Regions from separate parts of the Limnobaculum zhutongyuii genome, predicted to be linked through region 1. Evidence: predicted binding sites of a transcription regulator. Region 1 holds the regulator's gene; the other holds the start of a gene.

Region 1 (5,118 bases):
AGCGGGGTTTTTAGCTCATGGCTCACGTTGGTAAAGAATTTACGGCGAACTTCTTCTAATTGCCGGATTTGAGAGACATCCCGGGCAGAAATCAACATATGCCCCTCATCATAAGGCATCACCCTAAACTCAATATAACTCCCCTTATTGAACTGTAGAGTTAACGGCTCATGAAATTGCTTACGTTTAATAAACTCGGCAAATTGCGGATAGCGAATCAGATTAAGAATGTGCTGACCATTATCTTCCGGCCAGCGAAATCCCAACATTTGTTGCGCCAGTTTATTACACCAAAAGATATGTCCGCTTTCGGTACTCAACACTACGGCATCAGGTAGCGATTCGGCACCGCTACGAAAGCGTTTAATTAGTGAAGCCAACTCGCGTCGACGTTGGCGATTACGATGCTGCATTTGATACAGGCCGTAGAATAACGGTTCCCAACTTCCCCGACCGGGTGGAGGCATGATGCTGCGATCCAGCCATAACCAGTGAGACAGCTTTAACAGATTATAAAAATGCCACAGTAAGGCACAGAGTGCAGAAATCAGCAGTAATAGCGTCAGATGACCAATAAAAATGCTTAACAGCAATGCCGGAAGGCAAAACAGCAATAGCTCAATGACAATTCTCTTCCACGACAGGCGTTCTAGCACAGGCGAGTCCCTAACCAGTTAACTTAAAAGCGAGTTGAAAAGCGATAACCAGAACCGCGTACGGTTTGCAGCATCTTGTCATAACCGCTGTCCTCCAGCGTTTTACGCAAGCGACGAATAAATACGTCAACGGTTCGGTCTTCAACATACACATTGGTTCCCCATACCTGATTAAGCAATTGCTCGCGGCTATAGACCCGTTCAGGATGGCTCATAAAGAAATGCAGCAGTTTATATTCTGTGGGGCCCATATCCAGCGGCTTATCGTCCGCCATAACCCGGTGAGATGATGGGTCTAAGGTTAAGCCATCAAAGACCAAAGCTTCATGTTCAGTCATGGGTGACGTTCGGCGCATCACGGCTTTAATACGCGCCAGAAGTTCTTTAGGAGAAAAAGGCTTGGTTACATAGTCATCTGCCCCGGACTCCAGCCCTTGCACCCGATCCTCCTCTTCTCCGCGGGCGGTTAACATGACTACCGGAATCGCCTTCATCAGTGGATCGCGTTTCAGAAATTTAATCAGTTGAATGCCTGAACCCCCAGGTAACATCCAATCCAATAAGATCAGATCGGGGAAAGGCTCAATCAATAAAGATTGCGCAGCGGTAAAATCCGCGGCTTCAATGGCCTGATAGCCATTTTGTTCAAGAACAAGAGAAATCATTTCCCGTATCGGTGCTTCATCCTCAACCACCAGTATGCGTTTTATCATGCGGGCTCTGCTCTTTGTTGTTTTTTCTCAACACAATGCGAGTTGAATGATTATATACCCTAATAATTTGAGTTGCAGAAAAGCCAATAACATCGTTAATACATCTGCAACCTAAAGTATGCTGACTTATAGTGCCTTGGCATTATGCTACAGATATATGACACTTTTATTACGTTAACAACGTATTCTGTTAATTGAGACACGACTAAGGTAGTGCTGGTCATCTCTGCTGCGTATAATCCCCAATAACCATAGCGCACCACATGGCTATTTTTTGACAGAGAGGATTCATGCGCATTATTCACACATCTGACTGGCATCTTGGACAATACTTTTTTACCAAAAGCCGTGCGGCTGAACATGCAGAATTTTTGCGCTGGTTGACTGAAAAGGTCACAGAACATCAGGTTGATGCCATTATTGTGGCTGGCGATGTTTTCGATACCACCTCCCCCCAAGCTATGCCCGTGAACTCTACAATCAATTCATTGTGGGGTTGCAACCAACTGGCTGTCAGTTAGTGGTATTGGGTGGAAACCATGACTCTGTTGCAATGCTGAATGAATCCAGAGAACTTTTGACCTATCTGAACACCCGGGTAATCGCCAGTGTTGCACAACAACCTGAACAGCAGTTGATCGTTTTGAACAACGCTCAGGGTGAGCCCGGTGCATTAGTGTGTGCCATTCCATTTATTCGTGCCAGAGATGTGCTCTCCAGCCAGGCGGGTCAATCCGGCAGTGAAAAGCAACAGGCTTTGCTGGAAGCAATCAGTCAGCATTATCAGCAGATATATCAACTGGCAAAAGATAAACAGCAGCAATACACCAAACATTTACCAATTATTGTTACCGGACATTTAACCACCGTCGGTGCTTCTACCTCCGACTCCGTGCGTGATATCTATATCGGTACGCTGGATGCGTTTCCTGCACAGGCATTTCCTCCGGCTGACTATATCGCTTTAGGCCATATCCACCGGCCACAAAAGGTAGCCAAGTCGGAATTCATTCGCTATTCAGGTTCCCCTATCCCTTTAAGCTTTGATGAAAGCGGGCAGGAAAAAAGTGTAGTGTTGGTGGAGTTTGCCGCTCATGCAGAGCCGCAAATTACTCTGCTTACCGTGCCGCAATTTCAGCCTATGCGTTTAATTAAGGGCGATATTGATGAAATAAAATTGGCACTGGAAAGTTTTCGTCATCAGCAACAACAAAAAATCATCTGGCTGGATATTGAAGTAGATTCACGACTTTACCTGAATGATATTCAGCGACAAATTCAGCAAATAGCCGACCAATTACCGGTGGAAGTGATTTTACTACGCCGTAGCAAAGCCCTCACTCAACAAGCCATTCAGCGTCAGGAAAAAGAGACATTGTCAGAACTGACGGTAAGCGAAGTGTTCGAACGCCGGTTGGTTCTGGATGATGATGAAAACCAAAGCACCCAACAACAGCATCAACGAGTGCGTCAGCTGTTCCATTCACTGATTGAGGAAATGGCCGATCAGACCGAACAACCTGTTGATGGAGGATCTGTCTGATGCGCATCCTTAGCCTACGGCTTAAAAATATTAACTCGCTGAAAGACGAGTGGAAAATCGACTTCACCCAAGAACCCTTTTGCGATAACGCTCTGTTTGCAATTACCGGCGCTACCGGTGCCGGTAAAACCACCCTGCTGGATGCCATTTGTCTGGCGCTTTATCATAAAACTCCGCGCCTGAATGTGTCACCGACTCAAAATGAGCTGATGACCCACCATACTGCTGAGTCTCTGGCGGAAGTAGAATTCGAAGTTCAGGGGGTTGGCTATCGCGCTTTCTGGAGCCAGCGTCGGGCAAAAGGCAGTCCGGATGGCAATCTGCAAACCCCGAAGGTTGAGCTGGCGTACATTCGCGATGGCAAAATCATTACCGATAAAATACGCGATAAGCTCGACCTCACCGCTCAGATCACCGGTTTGGACTTTAGCCGTTTTACTAAGTCTATGATGCTATCGCAGGGTGAGTTCGCTGCTTTCCTTAATGCAGAGCCAAATGAACGCGCTGAACTGCTGGAAGAGCTTACCGGCACAGAGATTTATGGCCATATTTCAGAGCAAGTTTTCCTGTCGCATAAAGAGGCTAAAAACCAGCTGGATACCCTGCATACTCTGTTAGGTAGCGTACAGTTGTTGTCAGAAGAACAAACTCTGGCGTTAAAACAGCAGGCACAACAGCTGCAATCTCAGGAAAAATCACTGACTCAGCAAACTGAACGTCTGGTGGCAGACAGGCAATGGCTGGAAAAACAAAATGAATATCTGCATCAGGAAGCACAGTGCCAGCAGCAGTTAAATCTGGCTCAGCAGAACTGGCAACAGCAACAACCTCAACTGGAAAGATTACAGCGAAGCGAACCGGCTGAAAAGCTACGACCTCTGCATGTAAATCTGATGCGTTTGCGTCAGGAACAACAGGATAATCAGCAGGAAATAACCCGCATCACTCAGGCTGAAACCGAACTAAAACAGCAGATTGCGATTGCTCTGAAGGATCGTGAACAGGCAGAGCAGCAACATGCCCTACAGCTCAAACAGCATGAGTTAACCCGCACCCTGATTACCACTCAAGTCATACCGCTGGATTTACAGATTAAAAATAAGATCGACCAATTAACTCAGTTGGAGTCAGCTCAAACCAACCTTACCCAGCAGTTACAACAGCAGCAAAGCGAACGTGATGCAAACTTAAAGCAACAGCACCAGCTACTCAGCCGACAGCAGGCGCTATATGACTATTTCCAGCAGCATCCACACCATCAGTATTGGGGAGAAAATCTTCCCCTGTGGCAACAGCAATTAAATCAGCTCACCCGCACTCATCGCGAATTAGAGAACACTCGGCAATTAGCTGAAGCTAAGCAAAAAGAGATTAATCAACTTAATCAGCAGCTCGTTGACGTGACATCGTCACAAAATCAACATCAGACCCAACTACAACAGTTACAGCAGAGCTTTGATAATCATGACGCCGCTTTCCGGCAGTTACGAACTCAGCACAATCTGGATGAATTAAAACAGCAGCAACACAATCTTACTCAAACCAGAGAGCGGCAACAGTTGCTCGCTCTGCTGTTTCAACGCTATCAACAGGTGACTAAACAGCATCTGGCCAGATCGACTCAGTTAAATGAACTCACGTTAGCCATTAAGCAGCTCGATGAAGATTTACTTACCAAACGCCAGCAGTATAGCGATAAAAAAGTTCATCTGGCCGACCTGGAAAAACTGGCTGAGCAAGAGCTGATAATTAACCGTTTTGAGCAAGAACGCGCATTGTTACAGCCTGGCGCACCCTGTCCGTTATGTGGCTCTACCCAACACCCATTAATGGGTGAAAATACGTCATTAAAAACATCAGATACCGGGCAACGTCTGAGTCAGTTAAAAATCGAATTCCAGCAATTACATGATGCCGGTATTGAGTTAAAAAGTAAGATCGCACTACATGGCGATCGGCAAAACCAACTGACAAAAGAGATGAATAATCTGAGTCAGGAGTTGGATGATATTAGCCAGCAATGGCAGCAACACTGTCAGGATCTGAATGTCAGCCTGTCGCTTAGCGAAACTGAACCATTCGACGCTTATCTGGAGAGTGCCCGTCAACAAGAGCGGCAATTACAGCAACAGATAAGCCAGTTAGAACAGGCCGAACAACAATGGCAGCAACAAAAAGAGCTGCTTAATAAACAACATAATGCAAC
Region 2 (5,118 bases), 2.3 Mb from region 1:
ATAATTGCCACATCAAATTTCATCATTCTTCTCCACCCCGGACGGAGCGTCTAAACCGCACAGCCCCATATAAACCCAGTTGGTAAACTCGCTTTCCCGTAGCGCATCTCCCCACGCAATAGGCCGGACGCCTTTCCACCGTTCGTTCAGGAAAGTCGATAATTGCGTCAACGACTGTTGTGGAGAAGAGACTTTAAAACGGTTCAACAGACCAGCAGCCCGGCAGGCGCACAGCTCTCCCTGACAGGTACCCATTCCCACACGAGTACGACGGCGCAGGTCGATCAGATTGTTTACCGTTAATGAATCCACGGCATAACGCACCTCTCCCGCCGTCACCGCTTCACATTCGCACACCAGACTATTATCTAAACGACCGTTAGCAATAAGTTGAGTGGCTCTATCCCCATGACGATAAACTGCAGATCCACGAATGGTTGATGGTAAAGAGATCACTTTACGTAATGTTTCTTCTGCGGAATTGCGCGAACCCGGCAGCGCCTCTTCAGCGGTAGTACATTTGGCGCTATGACCTAATTTTTCACAGACTTTATCTGTTGCCCATTCCGCCATCAGACGATAAGTCATCAACTTACCGCCGGTAATAGTAATAAAGCCTTCCAGTCCGTCGCGTACCGCGTGATCCAATAAAACAATGCCGCGACTCACATTACGACCTGAAGGGTCATCATCACTGGCAACCAGCGGACGAACACCGGCATACGCTCGCAAAATGCGCGTTTGTGCCATTTTAGGGGAGAGTTTGGTCCCTTCACGAATCAGAACGTCCACCTCTTCTGGGGTGACAATCATGTTATCTATCTGGTCGTAAGGAATACGGGTTGAAGTCGTACCAATTAACGAGATAGTGTCTCCCGGCACCAAAATATCAGCATCGGCAGGCTTACGGCAGCGGTTGATCACCATATTGTTAATACGGTGTCCCATAATTAATAAAGCGCCTTTTGCCGGGAACATACGCACACGCAGATCAGCATATTCCGCAATATTTTGCCCCCAGATACCACCCGCATTCACCACAATCGACGCATAAATATCTTTGGTCTCTTTTTTGTAGTGGTCGAATACTTTCACGCCGGTCACCCGGTCATTATGGCGAATCAGGCCAATTACTTCGTGATAAGTCAAAACCTGTGCGCCATGTTCCCGCGCATCCAACATGTTAGCTGCGGTTAAGCGAAAAGGATCGACGGTTCCGTCCGGTACCCGCACAGCGCCCAACATGGTTGGGTTGGCTGAAGGTTCCAGTCTTAACGCTTCTTTTGGATCCAGCGCCTGAGCATTAATTCCAGCCCGTTGGCAGGCCTCAATAAAAGTAGACTGAAACGCAATATCATCTTCCGGTAACGTCAAAAACAGACCATCTGTTGGTTCCACGCAGTGACGGGCAATGCGCTTCAGGATCATGTTCTCTTCGATACATTCGCGAGCCGATTCCGCATCGGTTACCGCGTACCGGGCTCCGCTATGTAATAAGCCATGGTTACGACCTGTGGCGCCAGTGGCAATATCATGACGCTCCAACAAAATAGTTCGCAATCCACGACGAGAACAGTCACGGGCAATACCCGCACCTGTTGCGCCACCACCAATAATGATGACATCCATCTCTGCTGGGGAAAAACCGCTCATCATCAATTACTCCCGGTCCTGTATTGCTTATATAAAGAATTTCTCATACTGCTATTTACGCATAATCTCAAACAAAATTGTTTGATAAGGAGCAAATTCGAACACAAATAAAAGCATAAACGCTCATAAAAGAACATTTATGTGATAACAGTCACAACAAACTCATAAATTAAACACAATTTGTGTTAAAAAAATGATACATTTCGCGCCGAATAAGACAACAGTCATATAATTCGCCTTGTGTCACATATCATTTGATAATAAATGAGTAATATAGTGAGCGATAAAGAAAATAATGTGAGCATATAAATCATGACTCACCCTAATAACAATACTCATACGACCATTACAGAGATGAATCATCGCCAGTGGAGGCACTATGTTAAGTATGTTTAAACCCGCGCAACATATTGCGCGCTTACCAAAGGATCAGATAGATCCGACCTACCGCAAGTTGCGGTGGCAGATCTTTATGGGGATTTTCTTTGGCTATGCAGCCTATTATTTAGTTCGTAAAAACTTTGCTCTGGCTATGCCTTACTTAGTTGAGCAAGGCTTTAGCCGCGGAGATCTGGGCTTCGCTCTTTCCGGTATCTCTATTGCTTACGGATTCTCCAAATTTATTATGGGTTCCGTTTCTGACCGTTCAAACCCACGCGTATTCTTACCTGCCGGTTTGATACTGGCTTCATTAGTGATGCTGCTTATGGGCTTCGTGCCATGGGCAACCTCCAGCATCATGGTCATGTTCGTTTTACTGTTCGTCTGTGGTTGGTTCCAGGGTATGGGTTGGCCTCCATGTGGCCGTACCATGGTTCACTGGTGGTCACAAAAAGAACGTGGCGGTATCGTTTCAATCTGGAACTGTGCGCATAACGTGGGTGGCGGTATTCCTCCTCTGTTATTCCTGTTAGGTATGGCATGGTTTAACGACTGGAAAGCCGCATTCTATATGCCTGCTATGGCAGCCATCGTTATCGCTATTATTGCTTTTGCTCTGATGCGTGATACTCCGCAATCTTGTGGTTTACCACCGATTGAAGAGTACAAAAATGACTATCCGCCTGACTACTCTCATGAAGCAGAAGAAGAACTGACTGCAAAAGAGATCTTCATGCGTTATGTGTTCCCTAACAAACTGCTGTGGTATATCGCCATTGCTAACGTTTTCGTTTATTTACTGCGTTACGGCATTCTGGACTGGTCACCAACTTACCTGAAAGAAGTGAAACACTTTGCGCTGGATAAATCATCCTGGGCTTACTTCTTCTACGAGTATGCGGGTATTCCGGGCACCTTACTGTGCGGCTGGATGTCAGATAAGGTCTTTAAAGGCAATCGTGGTGCAACCGGCGTATTCTTCATGGTGCTGGTTACTATCGCCACTGTGGTTTACTGGATGAACCCTCCGGGCAACCCAGGCATCGATATGGCTTGTATGACGGTTATCGGCTTCCTGATCTATGGTCCGGTTATGTTAATCGGTCTGCACGCTCTGGAATTAGCTCCGAAGAAAGCTGCGGGTACCGCAGCAGGCTTTACCGGTCTGTTCGGTTATCTGGGTGGTTCTGTAGCGGCCAGCGCCATTGTTGGTTACACCGTTGACTTCTTCGGTTGGGACGGTGGCTTTATGGTGATGATCGGCGGTAGCTGCCTGGCAGTTGTGCTGCTGGTATTAACCATGATCAGCGAAAACAAACATAAAGCTGAAATGCTGGCTAAACAAGCAGCAGAATAATCATTAGTTAAATACTGTCGTCGAAACAAATCGTCGGCAGTTCAAAATAATACCCGCGGAAGTCACAAAGATGTCATGTTCCGCGGGTATCATCGCCCGCAGTTATCCAACTGATACACAATAAGAAAGATAAGACACACTCTGAAAAACGCACCGCACCCGCAGTGGGGTTTCCAGACGCTCTTCCCCTCTGCGTACGTTATTACCTACACCAAAAGATGGAGAAGGAAACTTATGAAAATAGGTTTTAAAACGTTACTTACGGGTCTTGTACTCAGCATGTCTATGGCTTCTGTCGCTGATGCTGCCACCGATAAAAATGACAAAATCGTTATTGCTCACCGCGGAGCCAGTGGTTATCTGCCAGAACACACACTCCCTTCCAAAGCGATGGCCTATCAGCAAGGTGCTGACTTTCTTGAACAAGATCTGGTGATGACCAAAGACGATCGTCTGGTGGTGCTGCATGACCACTATCTGGACCGGGTAACCGATGTTGCCGAGCGCTTCCCTGACCGGGCACGTAAAGATGGCCGCTATTACGCCATCGACTTCACTCTGGACGAAATCAAATCATTAAAGTTCACCGAAGGGTTTGATATTAAAGACGGCAAAAAAGTACAGTCTTATCCAGGCCGCTTCCCAATGGGTAAATCTGACTTCCGTATTCATACCTTTGAAGAAGAGATTGAGTTTATTCAGGGCCTGAACCACTCAACCGGCAAAAACATTGGTATCTACCCAGAAATTAAAGCCCCATGGTTCCACCGCAGTGAAGGTAAAGATATTTCAGTGAAAACGCTGGAAGTGCTGAAGAAGTATGGTTACAGCCAAAAAAGCGATAACGTTTATCTGCAATGTTTTGATTTCAATGAGCTTAAACGTATTAAAACTGAGTTAATGCCAAAAGCCGGCGTTGATTTGAAGCTGGTCCAGCTTATCGCTTTCACCGACTGGGAAGAGACCTTTGAGCCAAATGCCGAAGGCAAACTGGTTAACTATAGCTATGACTGGATGTTCAAGCCGGGCGGTATGCAAGAAATCGCTAAATACGCCGATGGTATTGGTCCACAGTATCCGATGTTGCTGGATGTAGAAGCTTCCAAACCTGAGCATGTAAAACTGTCTACCATGGCAAAAGAAGCCCACGACAGCGGTATGGTGATCCACCCTTACACCCTACGTGCCGATGCCTTACCTAAATACGCTACCAGCATGAATCAACTGCTGGACGTGATGTACAACCAGGCAAAAGTGGAAGGCTTGTTCACCGACTTCCCTGATATGGCAGTGCAGTTCCTGCAAAAAGAGGGACAGCATAAGTAATTACCATGGGGCATAGTCGCTTTGCGCTATGCCTCATTTGTTATCTCATTACTGATATTTGTTTATCCACGATCGTTTAACCGTCATGCACACTGGCATGGCATATTTCATCAGATAATTGCGGAAACCAGTATATGAAACATCAATATCTTGCATTAAGCCTCGCACTTGCCACGTTCTCATTTCCTGCTCTGGCAGCAACCAACCTTTGTGATTCCAGCTATCGTGATGCAATTCCTAAATATGAATATCAACTCAAAAAAACCTTTGAAGTGGATGGACGTCAGGGCATCACTACCGACGGTAAGTTTTACTATGTTTCTGGCAGTACTACCCTGTCGAAATACGATTTGCAGGGCAATCTGATCAGCACCAATAAAACACCATTTGAAGGCTATAAA

Evidence for each region. The regulator PhoB, encoded in region 1, activates phosphate uptake and scavenging genes when phosphate is short. The targets are predictions, from matches to a motif close to CTGTCATAAAACTGNCNNAT.
Region 2: the regulator PhoB is predicted to act here: its motif matches at 1,836-1,855, upstream of glpT (glycerol-3-phosphate transporter).

The regions. Positions count from the first base shown of each region.
Region 1 covers NZ_CP034752.1:1,973,832-1,978,949, forward strand. Annotated here, with positions in the region: gene phoR (phosphate regulon sensor histidine kinase PhoR) at 1-656, opposite strand, end outside; gene phoB (phosphate regulon transcriptional regulator PhoB) at 680-1,369, opposite strand; partial or broken gene sbcD (exonuclease subunit SbcD) at 1,660-2,912, shown strand; gene EKN56_RS08695 (SbcC/MukB-like Walker B domain-containing protein) at 2,912-5,118, shown strand, end outside.
Region 2 covers NZ_CP034752.1:4,243,641-4,248,758, forward strand. Annotated here, with positions in the region: gene glpB (glycerol-3-phosphate dehydrogenase subunit GlpB) at 1-23, opposite strand, end outside; gene glpA (anaerobic glycerol-3-phosphate dehydrogenase subunit A) at 13-1,656, opposite strand; gene glpT (glycerol-3-phosphate transporter) at 2,033-3,391, shown strand; gene glpQ (glycerophosphodiester phosphodiesterase) at 3,626-4,717, shown strand; gene EKN56_RS19030 (hypothetical protein) at 4,852-5,118, shown strand, end outside.